Solitalea canadensis DSM 3403: one gene and its partner. Each later gene encodes a partner of the first gene's protein in a complex. Links are inferred from orthologs where the notes say so. Each region holds a gene or a part of one and is shown on either strand. Other genes may lie near its edges. The genes, in order: mnmE and mnmG.

The links.
Region 2: the proteins of mnmE (region 1) and mnmG are in contact, whole or in part, in a solved structure (PDB 9HIP), measured with the Escherichia coli proteins. The link is inferred for Solitalea canadensis DSM 3403 from one-to-one orthologs.

Annotation. Positions count from the first base shown.
Region 1 is NC_017770.1:2,330,121-2,342,851, forward strand. Bases 3,362-6,209 are described here. They hold mnmE (tRNA uridine-5-carboxymethylaminomethyl(34) synthesis GTPase MnmE), read right to left. Parts: upstream 5,556-6,209; coding sequence 4,167-5,555; downstream 3,362-4,166. Other genes in these bases: SOLCA_RS09645 (mobile mystery protein A), read right to left, coding at 3,362-3,620; SOLCA_RS09650 (hypothetical protein), read right to left, coding at 3,800-4,123; SOLCA_RS09660 (YdeI/OmpD-associated family protein), read right to left, coding at 5,676-6,188. Also shown: SOLCA_RS09630 (type I restriction-modification system subunit M), read right to left, coding at 408-1,955; SOLCA_RS09635 (helix-turn-helix domain-containing protein), read right to left, coding at 2,069-2,362; SOLCA_RS09640 (mobile mystery protein B), read right to left, coding at 2,574-2,984; SOLCA_RS23475 (hypothetical protein), read right to left, coding at 2,929-3,171; more of SOLCA_RS09645, read right to left, coding at 3,162-3,361; SOLCA_RS09665 (TIGR02757 family protein), read right to left, coding at 6,447-7,214; SOLCA_RS09670 (YbaB/EbfC family nucleoid-associated protein), read right to left, coding at 7,331-7,630; SOLCA_RS09675 (trans-sulfuration enzyme family protein), read right to left, coding at 7,790-8,935; SOLCA_RS09680 (hypothetical protein), read left to right, coding at 9,104-9,970; SOLCA_RS09685 (hypothetical protein), read left to right, coding at 10,284-11,138; SOLCA_RS09690 (Crp/Fnr family transcriptional regulator), read left to right, coding at 11,298-11,993; cyclic pyranopterin monophosphate synthase MoaC, read left to right, coding at 12,033-12,518; SOLCA_RS09700 (NTP transferase domain-containing protein), read left to right, coding at 12,499-12,731. UniProt on the Escherichia coli protein: Exhibits a very high intrinsic GTPase hydrolysis rate. Involved in the addition of a carboxymethylaminomethyl (cmnm) group at the wobble position (U34) of certain tRNAs, forming tRNA-cmnm(5)s(2)U34.
Region 2 is NC_017770.1:4,491,195-4,503,994, forward strand. What follows is about bases 3,369-6,285. They hold mnmG (tRNA uridine-5-carboxymethylaminomethyl(34) synthesis enzyme MnmG), read left to right. Parts: upstream 3,369-3,854; coding sequence 3,855-5,717; downstream 5,718-6,285. Other genes in these bases: SOLCA_RS18855 (Ig-like domain-containing protein), read left to right, coding at 5,850-6,285. Also shown: SOLCA_RS18845 (Rossmann-fold NAD(P)-binding domain-containing protein), read left to right, coding at 851-1,519; more of SOLCA_RS18855, read left to right, coding at 6,286-7,457; SOLCA_RS18860 (phospholipid scramblase-related protein), read left to right, coding at 7,497-8,084; SOLCA_RS18865 (gamma carbonic anhydrase family protein), read right to left, coding at 8,137-8,649; nadB (L-aspartate oxidase), read right to left, coding at 8,766-10,355; quinolinate synthase NadA, read left to right, coding at 10,868-11,869; SOLCA_RS18880 (hypothetical protein), read left to right, coding at 12,027-12,476. UniProt on the Escherichia coli protein: NAD-binding protein involved in the addition of a carboxymethylaminomethyl (cmnm) group at the wobble position (U34) of certain tRNAs, forming tRNA-cmnm(5)s(2)U34.

The DNA of each region.
Region 1 (12,731 bases):
ACGTTCGTCATCCATCGCAAAACCCTTAATAGTAAATTCCTGCACTATTTGCGTTGCCCATTTGCGAAACAAAACGGCTCGTTCAGAATTTACTTTGTAACCCACAGCAATGATGGCGGAAAGATTATAGTGCTGTGTGTTATAGCTTTTGCCATCTGTTGCAGTTATCCGGAATTTCCGGATAACTGCAACTTCTTGTAATTCATTGTCTTTAAATATCTTTTGGAGATGCTCGCTAATGGTTCTTACATTTACGTTATAGAGCGTGCCCATCATTTTTTGTGTCAGCCATACATTTTCATCAGCATAAATAGCATCAACACCGCCCTCTCCTGTAGCTGCAATAAAAGTTAAGTATTCTGCCGAAGAAGAACGTACCAATGACTTTTTATCGGTATTCTTTTTCATTATCCTTCAATTTCTCTAACAATCAAATCAATATCAGCTCGAAGCGCATTTATCTTTTTCACAGTTTCTGATATCTCCATATTCAACTTAGCGATATTTATTACCTCTCTATTATCTTTAGCTTCAACATAGGAACTTACAGAAAGATTATAATCGTTTTCAGCAATTTTGTTGTTGTCTATAGATTTTGCTATGTGGTCAACATCTGCTTTGCTGTCGAATAGCTCCATAATCTTTTCAATGTGTTTGTTTGTAAGCACATTGTTATTGGTTGCTTTTTTGAAGAAATCTTCACCACTTGCATCTATAAATTGCGTTTTATTATCAGGCTTATGTTTAGAAAGAACCAGAATGTTTACGGCGATAGAAGTACCAAAAAAAAGGTTTGGTGCTAAAGAAATAACAGTTTCTACAAAGTTATTGTCCACCAAATATTTTCTGATTTTCTGTTCCGCACCGCCACGGTAAAAAATACCAGGAAAACAAACAATAGCAGCTCTGCCTTTACTTGAAAGATAACTTAGGGCATGTAATACGAATGCAAAATCAGCTTTTGATTTAGGAGCCAATACACCGGCAGGTGCAAAACGGTCATCATTAATTAGTGTGGGGTCATCGTCACCAATCCATTTTATGGAGTAAGGAGGATTAGACACGATGGCATCAAAAGGTTTTTCATCGCCATAGTGCGGGTCAATGAGAGTATTGCCCAGGGCAATATTAAACTTGTCGTAATTGATGTTGTGCAAAAACATGTTCATACGGGCCAGGTTGTACGTGGTGTGGTTCACTTCCTGCCCATAAAAACCTTCTTCAATAATATGATTATCGAAATGTTTTTTGGCTTGCAACAGTAAAGAGCCAGAACCAGCCGCTGGGTCGTATATCTTGTTTACTTTTTCCTGCTTGTGCATGGCCAATTGGGCAATGAGTTTGGAAACGTGTTGTGGCGTAAAAAACTCACCTCCTGATTTTCCGGCATTGGCGGCATAGTTGGAAATCAAAAACTCATAAGCATCGCCAAAAAGGTCAATATGGTTATCTTCAAATTTCCCAAAATTCAATTCTTCAACACCTTTCAAAACAGCAGCCAAGCGAGCGTTCTTACTTTCAACGGTATTTCCAAGTCTTGTGCTTGTGGTGTCAAAATCGGCAAATAATCCTTTTATATCTGGTTCAGATGCGTAACCATTTGCGGAACTTTCAATAGCGTCAAAAATCGCTTTTAAGTCGGTGTTAAGATTGGTATTGGTATTGGCTTTTTCAGCCACATTTACAAAAAGCTGACTGGGATAAATGAAGTAACCTTTCGTTTTAATGGCATCATCTTTTATTTCGGGTGTAATTACACTATCCGATAAGCTTGCATAGTCAACGCTATCATCACCACCTTCAATGTAGTTGGTAAAGTTTTCACTAATAAAACGATAGAAAAGAGTACCTAAGACAAACTGTTTAAAGTCCCATCCATCAACTGATCCACGAACATCGTTGGCTATTTTCCAAATTTTAGCTTGCAATTCTGCTCTTTGTATTGTGCTTGTCATTTTTTATCGTTTATTATGCCTATTGATTTTACTCTTAATATCATTTACTCAAACACATCTACAATTTTTTTATAGAGTGTATTCTCGCCCAGATTTGAAAAAAAAATGTGACATCAATTCTTTTTCTTAATTTTTTTTGATACAGATTTTAATGCTTCATCTGCCGTTGGTTCATCTTTTACCAATTGCATCAGTTGGTCTGTAAGCCAAAGGGTTTCTAACTCTACTTTATCAGCTTTAAGGATTTCAGCCAAGAGTGGAATTTGTTCCTTTTTCAATGGGCGTAGTCCCTTCTCAATTTTACTAAGCTGGGCTGTATCCATATCAAGCTGTGGAGCCACCTGCCGTAGGTACAAGTGTTGTGCTTCCCTTAGCATTCTAATTCTTTCACCTAATTGGCTTTCCATTGTCTTATTTTTGACTTGTCAAATATTGGCAAATATAAACAAATAAAAGAAAGGGTGTACCGACTTATTTTGCAGCCCCGCCTGTTCGGACAGACAAGCTTGCAAAGTTTGCAAACTGTACAACGAGCCATCGGCCGCCTCTCAAAAGGGAGGGAGTAAGGCCATAAAAAAGCCTCCGGTGGAGGCTTGAAAGATGCAGTTAGAAGTTGTTTCAGGAACGGGCAAATGTTAGAAGCAGACTATAATCGCCTTTGTCGGCTGCCTTTACTGCCCGAAAGTAAGCCGCACGGGCATCGCCCTCGCTGGAAAGATTGGCAGCACCCCAGGTGAACACGGGCAGCTTATAGATTTTCTCAATGATAATATCGGCCATAAGTCGGCTATGCCTGCCGTTGCCATTAGCAAAGCAATGAATGCTTACAATGCGGTGTTTGAACCGCACTGCAATTTCATCAGGAGGGTAGGTATTATGTTCGTGCCAGTAACGCACATCATCCAGCAGGTACCGCAATTCGGTGGTTATTTGCCATTTATCTATGCCAATGTTCTTGTTGGTTTTACGAAACTCACCTGCCCAGGCCCCATACATCGGCATACATGCGTTTATGCACCGTGCGGACAAAATCTTCTGTAAAAACCAGCTCCGGCTTAAAGGAACGCCCTAATGTCCACTGTACGGCCTGTTCTATGTTTTGCTGCTCAAATTCGTCCAGTTCGCCATGGGTGGCAATGGTAGGAATGAGCAACCCTTCTTTCTCTTCTTCATCTAAGGGGGTTTGTCCATCAATGTATTCTAAATCTAATCCCATAAGATTTTAGGCATTTCGTTTTGAATGGCTGTTGCTCTTTCCTTGATGGCCGCTTCAATCCGTTTTTTTGAATTGGCCTGGTCTTCGAGCTTCATGGTGTTGGCGGTCCGCATTACAATTTGGGTGGCCAAATCGGTGGCCCGTTTTTCGATGAGGGCATCCAGCGATCCGTCATTGGGCACAAAGCCATAGACCAACTGCATATCCATAGCACGGGCAATTTCCCGGAGGGATTTGATGGTAATGGAACCGTCCTTTTCCCGCTTCTCAATATCCATTACTCCCTGCTTGGAAACGTTCAACTTGTTGCCGAGTTGCTGCATAGTCATCCCAATGGTGGTGCGGATGGCTTTTATCCATCCGGTGGGTGGCATGGCCACCTGTTTGAGTGAAGCAAAGCCCAGCATTTTGCTGTTGAGCTGTTGCAGTTGGAGTGATTTTTTGCCCATAAAGTAAAGTTATAGCTTGACTTTTACAAGGCAAAAGTAAATCTAATACTTAACTAATGCAAGTTATTAGTAAAGTTATTACTTGACTTTACTACCCGTTCGGTAAAGCCGTGACTTGACTATTTAGGACGAAAATAGCCTGCAAATAACTGATTAACAATATAGATAACGGATTTTTACTACAGTGTTCTGTAGTGGCCAGCCTTCAGCTTTTCCAAAGCCTTGCCGGTGGCATTGTGGAGAATATCATCCACGGTACTGGCAGAAAGTTGGAACTGCTTGCCGGTTTCAACGGCCTGTTGACGGGTAAATTCTGCCGGTAAAGCATCAAAGAATTTGCGTTTGCTATCGCCTGTTTTGAATTGGGTGCTTCGCTTTGTTTGGGCAGGTTGTTGAATAGGAACCCCACTCTTGCTTAAATACATTGCCCAGGGCGTCCGCTTCGGTTTCGCAAATAATACCTGTGCCTTCGTTCTGCTCCAAGTGCCAAAGGATTTTTGCATAGCTGGTATTTGCCGGAATGTAGACCACTTTAAAAGAAGATAGTTACTTTCCAATACAAAACCTAGTAAAAATACTATCCAGCAAATCCTCATTCGAAATATCACCAGTAATTTCACCTAAATGATGTAAAGCACGTTTGATTTCGAACGCCAACAATTCACCTCCAAAAGGTTGATCCATCAAACGTAACGTATCGTCCAATGCTTCATTGGTTTTTTGAAGTGCTTCAAGGTGACGCACGTTGGAGATCATGGTTTCGTCGTTATTCAGTTGATCTACATGGGCTTTATGCAATAACGCTTCTGTAAATTTATCAAGGTTAATCCGGTCTTTGGCTGAAATGAATAACATCCCGTTTAAACCTGCATATTGTTTTTGCAATTCCGTTTCGCTGGTTCTATCTAATTTATTGGCTACTAATAAAATAGAGTCGATTGAAGTATGTTGACCCAGTTCTTCTACAATTGCTCGTAATTCATCTGCTGATGTTTCTTCCGGATCGAATAAATAAATAACCAGTGCTGATTGGCGAATCTTCTCGTAGGCCTTCTCTACTCCTATGGATTCAATTTTATCAGAGGTTTCGCGGATACCAGCTGTATCTATAAAACGGAAATTAATTCCACCTATGTTTATTTCGTCCTCAATGGTATCTCGCGTGGTTCCGGCAATTTCAGAAACAATCGCTCTTTCTTCATTCAGCAAAGCATTCAGCAACGTTGATTTCCCTACATTGGGCTTGCCTGAAATAACTACCGGAATACCGTTTTTAATAGCATTCCCTAAGTCAAACGACTTAATCAGTTTTCGGATTACCGATTGAATGCTGCTAATTAATGCTTTTAACTGGGGACGGTTGGCAAACTCTACATCTTCTTCGGCAAAATCTAATTCCAGCTCAATTAGCGCAGCAAAGTCGATCAACTGCTGACGTAATGCCTTTAGCTCATTGGAGAATCCTCCACGCAGTTGGCGTAATGCCATGTTATGCGAGGCTTCGGTGCGACTGGCAATCAAGTCGGCTACAGCTTCTGCTTGTGAAAGGTCTAATTGGCCGTTTAAAAATGCGCGTAACGTAAACTCTCCGGGCTTCGCAATTCTTGCTCCGTTTTTAATAAACAGATTAATAAGCTTTTGGATGATATAGGGTGAAGCATGGCAAGAAACTTCTACCGAATTCTCACGGGTATATGAGCTTGGTGCTACAAATACGGTAGCCAAAACTTCATCGATAATGATTCCATCTTCTCTAATCGTTCCGAAATGAACGGTATGAGAGGGTTGTTTTTCTAAATCCTTCCCATGAAACACTTTGTTACAAATAGAAATTGCTTCCGGACCTGATAATCGGATGACCGCTATTGCACCTGTTCCCGATGGAGTGGCTAATGCAACAATGGTATCTTCTGCAAATGGAGAATTAGAAAACATTTAATAAAAATTTGGCTTTATGCCGCAAAGATAAGATTATTATTAGCTGTTAGCTATTAGCAATTAGCCGTTGGAAAATGAACAAAGGATAACTACTCAAAGTTAACAGCGAACGCCTATTCATAGTTTTTTAGCCTTTTCGGCTCTTAACATTTCACCGAAGGTTAAATTGTACTGCATCGCATTTAATGTTAACGCTATGCGCCGTGCGCGGGTAGGTTCAGTTTTAGCACTATTGATCCAGTTGATAAAGTAGTTTTGATGAGATTTGGGTAATCTTTCAAAGCTTTGAAGCACCTCCGATTCATCTTGCAGACAATCATAAAGATCTTCCGGCATTTCAATTTTAAAGTCTTTATCCTCTTCCAACTCTACATGCAACATAGCTCCTGCCGACTTACCTAATTTCTTACGCAGTCCGGCATTAAGGGCGATAATAAAGTTACCTTGACCAACAGGAAACATGGCCATTCCATTTATGGGGGTATTATCAAGGGTTCCTTTTACCCGTAGTTCTTTACGATTTCCAGGTTTGATTTCCTGAGCCAAATCAGCCGGAATATCAACATAAGTCCAGCCCGTTTTTTCAGCATTCTTCTTGTATTGAAATATGACAGCTTCAAAGGTTACCATGAAGTGAAGATAACCGCAAAGACGCAGAGGCGCAAAGAAAATTACGAATTATGTGTTACGAGTTACGTGTTATTAGTTTTTCAGAAGTGATAATTCTTAACATGAAACACTCTACAAAAAATCAAAAACCTTTTGCAGCTTAGCGACTTTCCTTAAGCGGTATAACTATGAATGTTAATAGTTGCCGACATAGGGATAACTCGTAACTCGAAACCCACAACCCGAAATCAAAAAACTTAGCGGCTTTGCGTCCTCCCTTTAAAACTTCTCTTCAATCCCTAACCCAAACAATGCAAAATCATAGCGGGCGGGATCAGCAGGATCAAACTGCCGGAGGTTTTGGCTGAGTTCGAGGGTTGTTAACCAGTCGACTTGCTTACGGGTAATTAAACCAAGTTTGCGCGCCACTCGTTCTACATGCAAATCTAGCGGACATAAAAGGTCTTTCATCTGAATGGTGTTCCAGATTCCAAAGTCAACGCCCTTATCGTCTTTTCTCACCATCCAACGCAAAAACATATTTAAACGTTTACAGGTCGATTTATTATTCGGACTGGTTACATGCTTTCGTGTACGATGCGGATAATCGGGCAAGGAGAAAAAATAGGTTTGAAAGTGATTTAAGGCCACTTCAACATTTACCTCTTTATTGTGAGGGATAAAAGCCTGTTCTAAGCTTTCGTAATAAGCATAGTGATGCTTAAAAAACTCAATAAAATATAGGGTATCGGTAGCATTAAACGTGCGGTGCTTAAAATGAAGAAAACGTTTTAAATCCTTCTCTTCATGTTGCGTAATAAACTGATGAGGAGCACCATCCATCAACGAAATCAATTCATTACATTTATTGATAATCGTTTTCCGCTGGCCCCAGGCTAAAACTGCCGCCCAAAAACCCATTATCTCAATATCCTGTTTCTTCGAAAATAAATGCGGAATACAAATCGGATCGTTAGGAATAAAGTCGGGTTGGTTGTATTGCTCAGCTTTTGCGTCGAGGAAAGGCTTTAAATCTATTATATTCATTGTATATTTCGAGTTACGGGTTGCGGGTTACGTGTTAAACACTAACTAAAAATTATGTATCGAGTTTAATAGTTCGTCCAAAACACGAAATTCGTAACCCGTAACCCGTAATTAATTTAAAACCCCAAATTCCCTAAACCCGGAATATTCGGCATTATCGTTTTCATTTCTGCAGCCATCAGTTGATCGGCTTGTTCTAACGCACGGTTTACGGCTACAGTAATTAATTCCTCCACTTCTTCCCTGTCGCGAACATTAAACACGCTTGGGTTAATTTTTATGTCCAACACCTTACGGTTTCCATTACAGGTAACCACAACAGCACCATTGTCAACCTCACCGGTTACACTAATGGTTTCAAGGCGATTTTTAATCTCTTCCGCCTTTTTCTTCGCTTCAAATAAATTGCCTAACATGGTTCTTCTTGTTTTATGTTATTTAGGACCATAGTCCATGGACCATAGACCATAGTGACTACATTACTTAGATAATAAACTAATTATCAATAAAATACTCAATTACAATTAAATATTTATCACGTAAAGTACCATGGTCTATGGACTATGGACCATGGACTAAACACTCGCCAGTGCCTTCTCCAAATCCTCAATTAGATCTTCCACATCTTCAACACCAACGCTTAAGCGGATAAGTGTATCTGTAACACCGCTTTTTAAGCGCTCTTCGCGAGGAATAGAAGCATGCGTCATTGATGCAGGGTGACCGATCAGTGATTCAACACCTCCTAATGATTCAGCCAATGAGAATAAATGCGTACCGCTTAAAATCTTCATGGCATCTTCCATTTTATCACCTTTCAGAGAAAACGACATCATGCCGCCAAAATCACGCATTTGCTGTTTTGCTATTGAATGGTTGGCATGATCTTCGAAACCTGGCCAATATACTTTATCTACTTTAGGATGATTTCTTAGGTAATGAGCAATGGTCTTTCCGTTTTCAGAATGACGCTGCATGCGCAAATGAAGCGTTTTAATACCTCTTAAAACAAGGAAACAATCCTGAGGACCAGGTGTAGCTCCACAAGCATTTTGATAGAATGCAATCTGCTCTGCTAGTTGATCATTATTTACCACTAATGCGCCCATAACCACATCCGAGTGACCCGACATGTATTTAGTCAACGAGTGCATTACGATATCAGCACCTAAAGTCATTGGATTTTGCAAATAAGCCGATGCAAATGTGTTATCAACACCTAATAAAATATGGTGTTTTTTAGCAATTGCCGAAGCTCCTGCAATATCAATGATCTTTAAGGTAGGATTGGTTGGCGTTTCAATCCAGATCATTTTTGTATTTGAATTGATATAGCTTTCAATATTTGCCACCTCTTCCATCCCAATGAAATGAAACTTCAATCCGTAATTCTGATAAACTTTGGTAAAAATGCGATAAGTACCTCCGTATAAATCGTTAGTACAAATGATTTCATCACCAGGTTTAAACAATTTCATCAAGGTATCAATCGACCCCATACCGGTACTAAAACAAAAACCATGTTTGGCATTTTCAAGAGCAGCAATGTTATCTTGAAGCTGCGCACGTGTAGGGTTTTGTGTACGAGCGTATTCATAACCCTTATGATTTCCAGGAGCTTCCTGCACGTAAGTTGAAGTTTGAAAAATTGGTGTCATGATGGCTCCGGTAGACGGATCAGGGAAAACACCTGCATGAATGGCTTTTGTACCGAATTTCATATTCTTAAATATTGCTATTAATTAAGTGAATGTTAAGATACTTTACAATGTGGCAATAAAATTGTTATTAGTCTTTTTGCAGTTTACGAGTAAAAACAATTTTTAAAACACAAAAGAAAGAAAAACAATTCATTTAATTTATCAACTAATCTTAATTATCTAACGCTCATGAGATTAATCTCCTCTAAGGTCATCGTCATGCTGGGCATGCTTGGCTTAATGTTTACCTCCTGTCAAAAGGACGATCAAAAAGTTTCCAAATCAATGGATGTCGAGGCTTCTGTTCAGGGAGTTTCAAAAAATGACATCATCGTTGCCGATTTATTTGAGCAGATCAACATCATTTCAAGAAGCAACCCTTCTTTAATTGACGAAAGTGCTAAAAGTAAAGCTGTAGAGGGTTTTGGAGATGATGTTTTGGGTCATTTGGAAGATTTCTCATGTGCCAAAGTTAAGGTTAATGTTGGATGGCCAAAAGTGGTTACTGTTGATTATGGAGCAGGTGGATGTGAAGATCCTAAAACCAAAAAACTTCGCAAAGGCAAAATCAAGCTTACTTATAATAAAGTATGGTTAGCCCTTGGATGCGAGGTAACAGTAGAATTTGAAGATTACTGGTGTGGCGACACTAAATTTGATGGTTATTGTAAAATTACTTCAACAGGTATTGCTAAAAATGGCAACCTTAAGTTTAAATTAGAATGTGAAGGAACTAAGATTCACTGCGAATGTGTTGAAAGATGGTCTTGCAAAAAAGAGATTGAATGGTGCAATAATGGCACACTGCTAAACATTTTTGATGATTATTATTCAATTACAGGCTATGGTGAAGGTTCTGATAACAAAGGCAACTATTTCACCGAAAAAATTAAAGTTGCCCTTATCAAAAAAGCCTTCTGTCCTTGGATAAGCAAGGGTTCTATAGAACTTAGCTCAAGTAAAGCTCCATTATGTACGTTAGATTTTGGTGCGGGCGATTGTGATGCAAAAGCAACTTTAACTATTAATGGAACTACCAAACAAATCGATCTATAATTTTTCTTATTCCTAACGTTTATTTAGCGTCGCATTCAGGTAATGCGGCGCTTTTTTTGCTTTTACCTCTTCCTGTTGATTGGTATACAATGCCTATTAGTTAAAGTTTAATTATTAAGCATTGTATACACAAACAATCGCCTGATTTATCCTACATTTTTAGTTAAGAAATAAACTTAATTTACTTTAATTCAAGTATTTGGTTACTATTTTTAACTATCGCTTTAAAAACTGAAACGAATTATTTTTTTCATCGTTAAACTCTTTTAGATTCATTTGGTCTGACAATAAAAACTAACCACAATAAAAAAATATGAAACTTATCACCTCAAAATCACTTGTTCTTGCAGCAGCAATTGCATTAACTTTTACTTCCTGTAAAAAAGATGATAACGAACCGTCTGCTAATGCAGAACAAACATCGGCTGTTGATAACCAATTGGCTGACGATATAACCACTGATGAGATTGACTTATTTCTTACTGCCCTTCAAAATAAAATGCCTAAAACTACCACTAGCGCATCTGTATCGGTTGAAACTACTGATACTGGAACCGACACACGTACGGGTGCCGTGGTAACTATTACAGGTGAAGGATTTCCGAAAACCATTACAGTTGATTTCGGTACTGAAGGAAAAACGGTAAACGGTATTACCCGCAAAGGTAAAATCATTGGTACGTTAACAGATTATTGGTGGAAACCCGGAGCAGAATTAAAAATCGTTACGGAAAATTTCTCCTTAAATGATGTAAAAATCACAGGAACTAAAATCTTCACAAGCAAAGGTTATAATGAAACAACAAACAGTTACACTTATACAGTAAAAGTTGACAGAGCAAAAATCAACAGTGATAATCAAACTTTCACCTGGAGTGCCGAACGAACTATTACTTACTATACCAAAGGAACCATTACTGCACTTGACGACTATTTTACGGTAACAGGTGCATCTTCCGGAACTAACCGCGCTGGCGATAGCTTTACAACAACGATTACTACAGAACTTAATAAACCTATTATTTCTCGTTGGTTTGTTTCTGGAGTTATCCAACACCAAGTAGGTTCTCGTCCGGTAGCAGTACTTGACTATGGAAATGGAACAACTGATAATAAAGCCACTGTTACAATCGGTGGAACTACAATTGAAATTTCTTTGCACCGATAATTGTAAAAATATATTATAAACAAAAATCCCTGTAGCTGAATACGCTACAGGGATTTTTTGTAGGTATTATCAACTTCATTATTTTCATCATAAAAACTATTGGATAAAGTTATTATTCTTGTATATTGATGTTAAAACATCAAATTCCTGTTAAACTACATGAGAAAAAGCAAAGAGGTATGTGACATGAGTAGTTGCTTTTTATGCAAATATTGTATCAAAGAGTGGCTACCGGCTGTTGAGAGCCATAAAAAAAATTTCGACTACAAAAAAGGTGAAGTAATATTTAAAGAAGGAGATCCGGTTGAAGGAATTTATTTTGTTTATAAAGGCAAAGTAAAAGTACACCAAAAATGGGGCGAAGATAAAGAGTTGATCATCCGGTTTGCGAACTCCGGAAGTGTATTTGGCCATCGTGGATTAGGAAAGTATACTTCCTACCCGATTTCCGCAACTGCCATCGAACCGACTACGGTTTGCTATATTAGCAAAGACTTTTTCCTTGCAACCCTTAAAGTAAATCCAAATTTGCTTTTTGAAACAATGCTTTTCTATTCGAATGAACTACAGATCTCTGAGCAAAAAATGAAAAACCTAATGCATATGTCGGTAAAAGGACGAGTTGCCAATGCATTATTATCATTAATTGACACATTTGATCTGGATGAGCGCAAATTCCTTAGAGCAACGTTAAGCAGGCAAGATATTGCCTCCTACGCAGGAACCACTTACGAAACTGCCTTTAGAATAATGAGCGAATTTGTTTCGGATCGGGCTGTTATTATTGAAGGGAAAAAGATAGGAATTGTAAATGTTGACTACCTAAAGGAGGTAGTAAAGCAGGAAACAAAATAAATTTACAACAACAACCCACCTTTGTTGTAAATTTACACAATGACTACGCAAACAAAAGATTTCACCCATTTGGATGAAAATAATCAGGCTACAATCGTTGATATTGAATCTAAAAAAATCACGACCCGTATAGCGGTTGCTCAATCAAGAGTGTTTTTACCTCAGGATGTGCTGGTAAATTTTGTTAATGGTGAAATTGTATCAAAAAAAGGTGCTGTATTTCAATCGGCTATAATTGCCGGTATTATGGCAGCAAAAAAAACACCTGACCTGATTCCCCTTTGTCATACACTCCTGCTTGAAAATTGTAAAATAACCATCAATGTCGAAAACGATGAAGCGGTTATCAATTGTACGGTTAAAACAACCGGAAAAACAGGTGTTGAAATGGAAGCACTAACCGGAGCCAGCATTGCCGCTTTAACAATTTATGATATGTGCAAAGCTTTATCACACGATATGATCATCAGAGAAACTAAACTTATGAGCAAAAGCGGAGGAAAAAATGATTTCGAACGAAAATAATGCCCAGTTATACGCTTTGATCTTATGCGGAGGTTTTAGCAAACGCATGCAAACGGATAAGTTTCTTATTGCCTACCATAATAATGTTCCTCAATGGCTGTATCTTCATAATTTACTGACACCTTTAGTCGAGCATGTTTTTATATCATGCCGAAACGATCAGGTTTCCGCTTTTGATCAACAATATGCGCTTATTGAAGATTCAATTGAAGG
Region 2 (12,800 bases), 2.2 Mb from region 1 along the record:
TATGTTAAATCATACACTAATTCTAACTTTAATTAGCCTGAATAATTTAACTAACAAATAGCTATTTTATCTGTAGTATTAAGCATCATACCTCCTGTAAATAACCTTTTTGCAAGAAAACTACATTTATAAACTACTTACGGTTAGTCTATAATTCCGTATTGGATAAATTGATAGTTAATACCATTAAACCAATTACAGTATCAAGTATAAGACCTAATATAGATTTTGGGTTATTCAGATAATGTTGCAACAGGTGTATGTATGTTATAATTACACCAATGAAGTATATTTTTAGTTAGAATACCTCTTTTAATAGGTTGTTCTTAAAAACTGTTTTCAAAACATAAATTGTTAATTGAAACGATACTATTGACCTATTTAACTACGGCACAAAGGGAAAAATTCAAAAAAATGGATTATAAAACCGCTGGAAATAATTAATGCTATTGCAGAAGAGTATTCTGTTTTTCTAACGGACCTTATCCATTATTTACCTTTATAAAGCCTTTTTTATATTCAATAGAAAATTAGAAACCAAATTACACTGATTCTAGTGCAAATACTGTTTTTAGCACAGCTGCCTATTGAATAAGTCTCTTAAAACCAAATGATGTTAAGAAAGTAGTATCACCTAATTAATCATTCTTTTTATCCTTGATTCCAATTTTACACGCTTATAAAGCTTAAATCAATTAGTTCAGTAGTAATTTTACTTTTTCCTGCATTACTAACCTCCAATGAATAATAGTATTCATACTTACCCTCTCCTACCAATTACTTAACATCTGTACGATATAATCAAGTAGATATGTAATCAAAAGATTAAATTCACAAAAAACATTATTGTATGAAATCAGCATTAATTATAGGTGCGAGCGGTTTGGTGGGTACAGATTGTCTGCATTTAGTTTTAGAGAATCAAAATATTGATAAAGTAACCATACTGGTAAGAAAACTGCTTCCTATCTCTCACAAAAAACTAACTCAGTTAATAATTGACTTTAATTTACTAGAAAACTATAAAAATGATATAAAAGCTGATATTGTTTTCTGTTGCATTGGCAGTACAATGAAAAAAGCAGGAACAAAAGAAAATTATGAACTTATAGACCGAATATATCCGAGAGAAATAGCTAAAATAGCATTAGTGAACGGCGCAACTCATTTTTTACTTGTCAGTGCAATGGGAGCTAATAAAGATTCAGCTATATTTTATAATAAACTTAAAGGTTTGGTAGAAAACGACATTAAGGAACTTGGGTATAGAATAGTAAGCATATTTAGACCTTCATTATTGGTTGGTGACAGAAAAGAACATAGAACGGGCGAATCCTTTTGGATCAAACTAATGAATATTATTAATCCTCTCCTACTAGGCTCATTAAAGAAGTATAGATCAATAAAGACAATAGATGTGGCAAAAGCAATGGTTTATTCTTCACTAACTCTTAAAGAAGGTATCACTATATATACATCTGATAAAATATTGGATTTAAGCCTACTTTATAGAAAATAATATGTTTCACATGGAACATGAATAAACCAGGCTGCACTTACATGCAAATTCATAAATATATAGACATTAAGCATTTTTTACTATTACAGCAGATGATGTAGGTTTTTACTATTAAAATTCTGCAATAATAAAGTTTCACGTGAAACTTTAACCAAATACAAATATTTCAATTATCTATTTACCTAAAAAGTAAAAGCAATACTGACACATCAATTAGTCTACGGTTATACTGAACATAATTATCCTATCGTCTATAAAATATCTATTTATAAGGTTGTTAACTTATGTCTTTCGCATTTACAATCATATATGTCATTTCAAATAATATCTGATAACAAATCAATAAATCTAACCTTCATAAACACTATTTATATATACTTATCACTTACTATAATTATAGCGTATTATTCTTAATAACTAATTTTCCAAGGTTATTAAATAAACCTTCTGCATATAACCAATGTAAATAAAACGCATAGAAAAAATTCTAAGCGTTATGTTTCACGTGGAACATTTACTTAAGGAACTATAAATAGCTGTTATTCTAAAAGCTAGCGATTAAACTAACTGACAGTTATAATTATAAAACATGGTCATTGAATCAAAACAGTTTTACAACATCAAATCACAGGTAAAGCAAGCTATGAATTACTCTCATCCTATAATCAATATTTCACGTGAAACATTTCCTTAACAGGCGATAAATAACTTTTATTCCAAAAAAAGAGATTAAACCACCTACCAGTTTTAATTATAGTAGAAAGTATTGACTAAAACAGTTATCCAACATCCAATACAGGTAAACAATTAATAAACAACTCTCAATCAAAAGACGATTGATTAAACTCCTACCAATTGTTATTACAATATATGAACATTGGGTTAAAATAATTAAATACCCTATAATCATAGGAAAATAGGTAATGAACAACGTTGATACTTCTACCATGTTCCACGTGAAACATTTCCATAACAAGTAATAAATAGCTCCTAAGCCAAAAGACGAGCGATTAAACTAGCTGCCTGTTTTAATTATAATCCATAAACATTGAATTATACAGTTATATAAGCATTCACTCACAGGTAAAACAAACAATAATTAAATACATACTATGATTAATGTTTCACGTGGAACATTTATTTAAGAAACAATAAACAGCCTTTAATCAAAAAACGAACTCTTAAGCTACTGCAAGTTTAATTAGAATATATGATCCTTGACTTAAAACAGCTATATAACATCTTTCAAAAGCAAAAAGTTATAGATTAACTAATATATTCACATAAAACATCAATTAGTAAAACAATAGCAATAAAAACTAAGATTCAAACAAAAGATTTAAAACCCTCTCTATTCTATTATATAGTTGAACATACAGTATGATAAGCCTAATGCATACAAAAACCATTACAAGGAAATCTATAGCACATTATAGGATTCAACTAGATAAAAAGGGAACATAAATCAGCTATTTAGCACTATTATCAAACTATACCTTAAAAGAATCCATTACAATGTTTCACGTGAAACATTGTACTAATAAAGTGCTATTGAATGGATACCAGGATTTTGATTATTATAATTAAAATAACACATAATGAAACTAGCTACAGCATTTAACACCAGTTAAAAGAAGCTTATTGATTAATATTTAAAAACTACATACACATATAACGTTTCACGTAAAACATTACTATAAAAGCCAATACCTAATAATATTATCATAATTAGGTCTAATTACTAGCAAATAAGATATCGCTTAAGAAAATAATAGCCTAATGCTTATATCCTACTAAGATAGTTTACTAGTCGTAGTTAGGATTAACTATTCCAAAAGCATAACTCTAACATCCAAAGTTGCTTTAAAATCACTACCCGCAGTTTCTTGCTTCAAAAATAGTTGCTTAATAACTGATAATTTGATTTAACTAAATAAGATACTAATTCAATCACCCTTGAATTTAAATTCAAAATGACGTGAATATGTGTATCACTAAACTATATACGCTAAAAAAACCTAACTAAATCCACCTCGGAACAATAATACAGGTATAATGTTTCACGTGAAACATTATAGTAAGGTATAGTGCATTCATTATAGATATAAAAAATATCATTTATTAAGAAATTCAATAATAGTTATCACCTTACAAAATATGATCCTACAGACCAGAACAGGATATTCACCTAAAAATAAACAGCTATATCCAAGCTATTCTCGCTTTAAACATAATAATGAGCTCTCCTACTACCAAATTGATTTTTCGTAACTTTGCAGATTCAAATAAATAGCACGAATATAAAGAGATGTTCCACGTGGAACATGAAAGAAATATGTTTCCAGAGTACGATATAATAGTAGTTGGTGCCGGTCATGCCGGATGTGAAGCTGCTGCTGCAGCTGCAAACTTAGGTTCAAAAGTTCTACTAGTAACCATGAACATGCAAACTATTGCCCAAATGTCATGTAACCCAGCCATGGGTGGCGTAGCAAAAGGTCAAATAGTTAGAGAGATTGATGCAATGGGAGGTTATTCAGGTATTGTTAGTGATAAAACAACAATCCAATTCCGCATGCTTAATCAATCAAAAGGCCCTGCAATGTGGAGTCCTCGTTCACAAAACGATCGCTATAAGTTCCATGAAGAATGGCGAAATATGCTTGAACAGACTCCAAATATTGATTTCTTCCAGGATATGGTAAGCAGTTTACTTGTAAAAGGTAATACTGTTTATGGAGTAAAAACTTCACTTGGACTAGAAATTAAATCGAAAGCTGTAGTACTTACAAACGGAACTTTTCTTAACGGAACCATCCATATTGGCGAAAAAAGATTTGGTGGTGGACGTATGGGTGAGAAAGGTGCTACTGGTTTAACGGAGCATTTAGTTGAATTAGGATTAGAATCCGGCAGAATGAAAACAGGTACTCCTCCAAGAATTGACGGAAGAAGTATCAATTATTCTGTGATGGAAGAACAACAAGGTGAAGAAAATGCAGGACGTTTCTCCTATTTAGATTTTCCTCTTCCTACTGAAAAAAGATCGTGCTACATTACCTATACCAGTCCTGAAGTTCATGATATATTAAAGGAAGGCTTTGACCGCTCACCAATGTTTACCGGAAGAATCAAAGGTTTAGGTCCAAGGTATTGCCCGTCTATTGAAGATAAAATCAACCGTTTTGCTGAAAGAGACAGACACCAATTATTCGTTGAACCTGAAGGTTGGAATACAGTTGAAGTTTATGTAAATGGTTTTTCTACCTCACTTCCAGAAGATGTACAGTATAAAGCATTGACCAAAGTTCCAGGATTTGAGAATGCAAAATTCTTCCGCCCAGGTTATGCAATTGAATATGATTTCTTCCCTCCTACTCAATTACATACGACACTTGAGACAAAGAAAATTTCAAATCTATTTTTTGCGGGACAAATAAATGGTACAACTGGTTATGAAGAAGCTGCTGCGCAAGGATTCTTAGCTGGTATAAATGCTCACCAAAAAATCAATGATAAACATGAAGTGATTCTAAAAAGATCGGAAGCTTACATTGGTGTACTCATAGATGACTTAGTGACGAAAGGTACCGAGGAACCTTATCGAATGTTTACCTCAAGAGCTGAACATCGGTTACTATTAAGACAAGATAATGCGGATATTCGACTGACTAAACTGTCGCATGATATAGGTTTAGCATCTCCAGAACGTTTGGAAAAGGTAAATGAGAAGATCAGTAAATCAGATGAAATTGTGAAATTCATGAAATCTAAATCTGTAGAACCAGGAGAAATCAATGCGTTCTTGCAAGAAAAAGGAACTTCAACAATTCCACAAAACACAAAATTGTTCAATTTACTATCACGTCCACAAATTGATTTAGTTGACTTAGTTGAGGCTTATCAACCATTAAAAGAATTCATCAACGGAAATAAAAAAGAAATTATTGAACAGGCTGAAATTAAAGTTAAGTATGAAACCTATTTTGAGAAAGAATTAGAAATGGTTTCTAAACTTCATAAAATGGAAGACCAAGGAATTAATCCAGAGTTCAACTATGACACGCTTGTCTCTCTTTCAAAAGAGTCACGTGAAAAATTGAAAAAGGTAAAACCTCGCACTTTAGGTCAAGCTTCACGAATTTCTGGTGTTTCACCAGCCGATATTTCGGTTTTAATGATACATTTATCTAAATAACTGAATTTCAGTTATTTAGATAAATTATTAGTTACAAAAACTGACTTATTATAAAGCTATATAAGACACTATCTAATTTTTTTAATATCATTACTTATAAACACAATTAAATTAAACAGAGGGCTTAAAAACGTGAAATTTTACAAAAGACAGTTTTTAAAGGATAATTTACACCTATTTTTTCTATCAACATTATTTTTAAGTGCATGTGCTAACATTGTTAGTCCAACCGGCGGTCCAAAAGATATAGCACCGCCAAAACTTCTAATCGAAACGCCAAAAAATAAAACGCTAAATTTTAAAGACAAAAAAATAGAAATTGAATTTGATGAATTAATCCAACTAAAAAATCAGTTCAAAGAAATTAGCGTATCTCCGGAAATGGATCCGGCACCAGATGTTGTCGCGAAAAAAAATATCATCCAAATTAAACTTTTAGATACGCTTGTAGAAAATACAACGTACTCTATAAATTTTGGAAACTCAATTTCTGATGTTACTGAATCGAACCCAGTAAAAAATTACCGTTATGTATTCTCAACTGGAAATTACATCGACTCTTTAAAAATATCGGGTACTGTAAATTACGTGATCGATACATCAAAATTAAAAAACGTAATTATTGCCTTGTATCCTACCGACAAAGAAACACTTTACAAACAAAAACCAATTTTATATACAAGCATTACAACCGGAGGAAAGTTTGAACTAAACAATATAAAAAATGGATCGTACAACATTTATGCAATTGCCGACGATAATGGTAACAAACGTTTTGATGAAGAAGAATATTTAGGATTCTTAGATAAACCTGTCGATTTACAAAAAGACAGTACAACTCTGAATTTTACAATTTCACCACAGATTCCTAGGAAAACGAGAGTAAGAGAAAATAAATATTATGAAGGAAAAATCTTAGTCAAATTAAATTATCCTGATGACTCTGTAAAATACAATGTGCTCTTCCCGGAAGATTTCAAAAATAAAATCAGATTAGAAAAAGCAACATCAGATTCTGTGTCTATTTGGTTGCCTAGCACTAAATTTGATTCAACAAGGATTGAGCTAACCAAACAGGGAAAACCATTCGATACAATCTTAGTGAGAAATTTTAATCAAGATCCTAAAATGGCTCCGATAAAAATTACAGATAATTTAACTTCAGAATTATTAAAACCTGGTGATACCTATAACCTGATTTTTTCACGTCCTTTAAAGGATTTGGACAAAACCAAAATTGAATTATTGGAAGACAGTGTAAAAAAAACAAACTTTACAGTAAGCCTAAAACCTAATGCAATAAGAGAATACATAGTAACTTATAGTTGGGATACAACTAAAACTTACGAAATCAACATTAAGGAAAATCAACTTGCCGACGTTTTTGGAAAAACTAACTCCTCTTATAAGCGAAAATTCATACCAGACTCAACGGCAAATTATGGAACTGTATCAGCTAATTTTTCTATTGCTCCTGGTAAACAATATATAGCCCAAGTCTTAACATCTTCAAATGAAGTTGTAAGAGAACTACTTATTTCTGAAAACAAAGTTTACTATTTTACTATTGTAAATCCAGACAGGTACAAACTTCGATATATCGAAGATGTCAACAAAAACGGAAAATGGGATATTGGTCAGGTAGAAAAAGGAATACAACCAGAACCCGTTTTTTATTATAAAGATGAAATTGCAGTTCGGGCAGGCTGGGAAATTGAAATAAATATTAACCTTAATTGATTTCTGTCGTACAATAAAGAAATACTATTAACTACTTATATGCATCCCATTCTTTCAAAGAATCAGTTCTTCATTAAAGAACATGTTGGCATGTTCAAAGCCGCTAACAATTTCGACATCCTGGACCTTGAAACGCAAGAAACATTAATGTTATGTCGCGAACCAAATTTAGGTTTCTTTACAAAAATGTTTCGTTTTACTGATTACAAACGCATGACTCCGTTTGAAATCAAAATTACTGACAACTCTCAAAATGAATTAATTACTATCAAAAGAGGGGTTTCAATATTCCTTTCAAAAGTTGATGTACTAGATCAGAGCGGAAAAGTTATTGGTAAATTCAAACAAAAATTCTTTTCTATTGGTGGAAAATTTGATGTATTAGATTCGGATGAAAGACCAATCTGTACACTCAAAGGAAAATGGACTAGCTGGGATTTTTCATTTATGAAAGGTGATGTTCAGTTAGCAAAAGTGACTAAAAAATGGGCTGGCTTAGGAAAAGAATTATTTACTAGTGCTGATAATTATGTTCTCCAAATCGAAGACCATGTACCACAAAATTCAGACGAAAGAAAATTAATTCTTGCAGCCGTAATGTGTATAGACATGGTTCTTAAAGAATAATAATGCATTAATGTAAAATAAAAAACTCCTGAAAATTTCAGGAGTTTTTTATTTATTCTCTAAACCAATCAGAATACATTATATATCTGCCTGGTAATGTATCTAACAATAGACGCTGCTCATCAGTAATTGGTTTTATTTTTTTTGCAGGAACTCCGGCATATAAATATCCCGATTCACATACTGTATTTTCCAACACAATTGCTCCAGCCGCAATAATACAATATTCATTTACAACAGCATTATCCATTACAATCGCACCCATTCCAACAAGCACATGATCTTTTAAAATACAACCATGCACTAATGCATTGTGTCCGATGTTTACATTATTCCCGATAATAGTTGCAGCTTTCTGATAAGTACAATGGATAACTGCTCCATCCTGTATATTACAATTATCGCCTACTGTAATAAAATTAACATCTCCCCTAACAACTGCGTTAAACCAAACACTACAGTTTTTCCCCATTTTAACATCACCGACAATTGTAGCATTATCAGCTAAAAAACAATTGTCATCAAATTGTGGATGCTTTCCTTCAACTGGTTTTATAAGTGCCATAACTTTATATATGATTACACAGATTATATTGATGATTACACAGATTCTTATTTGATATCACAGATTTATAAGGATTAAATCGGTGGAATCAAAACTAATCGGTGTAATCTCAAAAATTAAAATATTGAATCAACTAAATTACCATTATCTTTTTCAGGATAATCAGTTGTGTAATGTAGGCCGCGACTTTCCTTACGTATTATTGCACCTTTAATCACTAAAAAAGAAATCTGAATTAAATTTCGTAATTCACAAAGCTTCATAGAAATCTTAGTACTCTTGTAAAATAATTCAGTTTCGTTATACAATAATTCAAGTCTTCTTTTTGCTCTGTCTAAACGAAAATCAGAACGAACAATCCCCACATAATCACTCATTAATCGCTGCATTTCTCGCAAATTGTGAGTAACTAAAATATCTTCGTTAGATTTTACCGTATTAGTATCATTCCATGAAGGAATTCCTTCTTGAATAGTGAGTGACTCAATATCCTTAATAGCTGATTGGTAACTACGCTCTGCAAAAACTAAAGCCTCTAATAAAGAATTGGATGCTAAACGATTAGCACCATGCAAACCAGTTGAAGAACATTCACCGCAAGCATACAATTGTTGAATTGAAGATTTACCCCACTCATCAACCAAAATTCCTCCACACATATAATGAGCAGCCGGCACAACCGGAATCATATCTTTACTCATATCAATTCCTATACTTAAACATTTAGCATAGATATTTGGAAAATGTCGCAACAATTCATCTTTAGCTACATGACGAATATCCAGGTAAACGAAATCATCACCCGATTTTTTCATCTCTGCATCAATTGCGCGTGCTACAATATCGCGTGGAGCTAATGATTTTCGTTCATCATATAAATGCATAAACTCATCACCGTTCCTGGTTTTCAACACACCACCTGCACCACGAACTGCTTCTGAAATTAAAAATGAAGGATATTCACCTGGATTATACAATGCAGTAGGATGAAACTGAATAAACTCCATATTTCTAACCTTGCCTTTTGCACGATAAACCATTGCAATTCCATCGCCAGTTGCAATAACCGGATTTGTTGTACTTGAATAAATATGACCCGCTCCACCTGAAGCCATCATAGTAACTTTCGAAAGAATTTTTTCAACCTTATTATTTTCAGTATTTAAGGCATAAATACCATAACAAGTAATATCAGTTGATTTCTTATCAACAGCTACACCTAAATGATGTTGAGTAATTAAATCGACAGCAAAATAATGAGTGAGAATTTCAATGTTTGGATGTTTGTGGATTTGTTCGAGAAGGGAGCGTTCAATTTCAAAACCTGTAATATCTTTATAATGTAGAACTCTATGTTCAGAATGTCCGCCCTCTTTCGCTAAATCATAATGTCCTGACCGATCTTTATCAAAATTTGTCCCGTATTCTATAATCTCATTGATTCGATCGGGTCCTTCTTTTACGACTATTTCCACAATACTCTTATCACAAAGCCCATCCCCGGCAATCAATGTATCTTGAATGTGTTTTTCAAAAGAATCAGACTTATCAACAACTACTGCAACACCGCCCTGGGCATATTTTGTATTTGATTCATCTTCATTAGCCTTTGTAACGATACAAACAGTACCATGTTTGGCAGCTTTAAGTGCAAACGACAGTCCGGCAATTCCCGAACCGATAACTAAGAAATCTACTCTCTTCATTTATTAATCGCTAAGTACCAGATACACAGAATAATTACGAAGAATACTGTTGATTTATACCTAAAAAACATAACAACATTCTGTTTGTTTATTCTTCTACCGTGATTCTATTTATAATATGTTAATAAGTATAGCAAAGATGTTAATTTTGTGTTTGAAAAAAGTAAGCAAGTTTTAAAAAGAGGGTAAAACTTCAAGTTTTGAACAACTACCCTATAATCTTTCCCAAGTGTGTTCAAAGATATCAACACGATATACTATAATCCACACTACACAAATAATAAACATGAAAACTGTTTACTAAAAAAGTTGACTTTAATAATATCCATAAAATCAGTAAGTTGACTTTAAACTAATGTTAAAAGAATGTTAGTAACTAATTAATAACAAAAAAGACAACGATAATTAATAAAACTTATTCACCAAACTAACACTATAATAAGAGGCAACATTTTAAAAATTTTAAATCTTTTATTTTTATTTAGAATGTTAGTTAAACAACAATAAAAAAAATGACAGGAACCGTGGCCCCCGCGAATTCGCTTGAAAAAGGATATTTGGATTATCAGGTTGATCCTACGTTGGATTTATTTGAAGAAATTGAAAAACTGAAGAAAGAGAAAAATGCTGTAATTCTTGCGCATTATTATCAGGAACCAGATATTCAGGATATTGCCGACTATATAGGTGATAGTTTAGGACTTTCTCAACAAGCTGCAAAAACAGATGCTGACATTATCGTTTTTGCGGGTGTGCACTTTATGGCTGAAACTGCTAAAATACTTTCTCCACATAAAAAGGTGTTATTACCTGACTTAAATGCTGGTTGTTCACTGGCCGACACTTGTCCGGCCGATCAGTTTGCACTTTTTAAACAAAAATATCCAGATCATACAGTTATTATGTATGTAAACTCTACAGCTGATATTAAAGCAATGAGTGATATTGTTTGTACATCAACCAATGCGGTACAAATTGTGGAAAGTTTGCCAAAGGACGAAAAAATCATTTTCGGTCCGGATAAAAACTTAGGTGCTTATGTAGCTAAAAAAACGGGCCGCGATATGGTTCTGTGGCAAGGATCATGTATGGTACATGAAATTTTTTCACTAGAGAAAATCACTAAACTTAAAAATCGTCATCCGGAAGCTGAATTTATTGCTCACCCTGAATGTGAAGATGCAGTACTGAAACTAGCTGATTATATCGGATCAACAACAGGATTATTAAAATATGCAATCAATAGTCCGAAGAAAGAGTTTATTGTAGCAACAGAATCCGGAATTATTCATCAAATGCAAAAAGCTGCTCCGGATAAAGTATTTATTCCAGCTCCTCCAAATAACAATTGTGCTTGTAATGATTGTCCACACATGAAGTTGAATACGTTGGAAAAGTTATATTTATGTATGAAATATGAATTACCTGAAGTTAAAATGGATGAAGAGCTAATTAAAAAGGCTGTGAAACCAATTGAAAGAATGTTGGAAATTTCTGCTAAATATGGGTTATAATTATTTTAGAATATAAATAATAGTTAACAAAAAGATATTCAAACAAGGATATCTTTTTGTTTTAATAGAGGTATTTTTATTTTTGATAATAGTTGAAGTATATCTGATAATAAACCTTCGGTATATTCCTACTAATTAACCAAACAAAAATACTTTCATGAAAAAACTACTATTACTCTTAGGAGCAGGCATTTTATTTGTTTCTTGCAGCAAATTAGATGAAACAAAGCCGGATGAAACAACATTACCTGTAGAAAAAAGATTAAAATTTAACATTTATGCAGGTACTGATTATAGTGATGCTAAATATGATGCAACAACAGCTTTAATCAAACTGCAAGCTATAAATAAAAAGAGAGCAACTGGAGTTGAACAGATATTGTGGGAAACAACAGTTGAGGAGCGTCAGATTAAATTATATCCATTAGCTAATAAACCTATAGTTGTAGAGAAATCGATTACTAATGTAATTGACAAGGACGATGAGATCCGTTACTACTATAAAGTAACTTATAAGTACAATAACGGAGCAACGACCAGCAACTCAGAAAAATCTGAAGTTTTCGAAAATGGAAATATGGCTAAGCAATTAGGAATTAGTCTGTAATCCCACTTAGATAAAACTAATTTTGAAAAGGAATCATTGATTATCGATGATTCCTTTTTTGTTTTTAAAGAAATGAGAAAACCTGATTACACTTCTTTTGGATTATCAACATCAATGAATCCGAAATTAAGATCGGTTGTTGAAAAACACCTTTTAATAGACCTACACTATTAGTGTAAAAAAGAGAACCTGAAATTTGCTTGGTCGCAAAGTTGTATAGGAAACAATACCATTTATTTGGATGGAGTATTGGAAAACTTTTCCGGGATATTACTGTATGATATAAATGATAATCTAATTATTAACGGTTGGATGGAATTTATT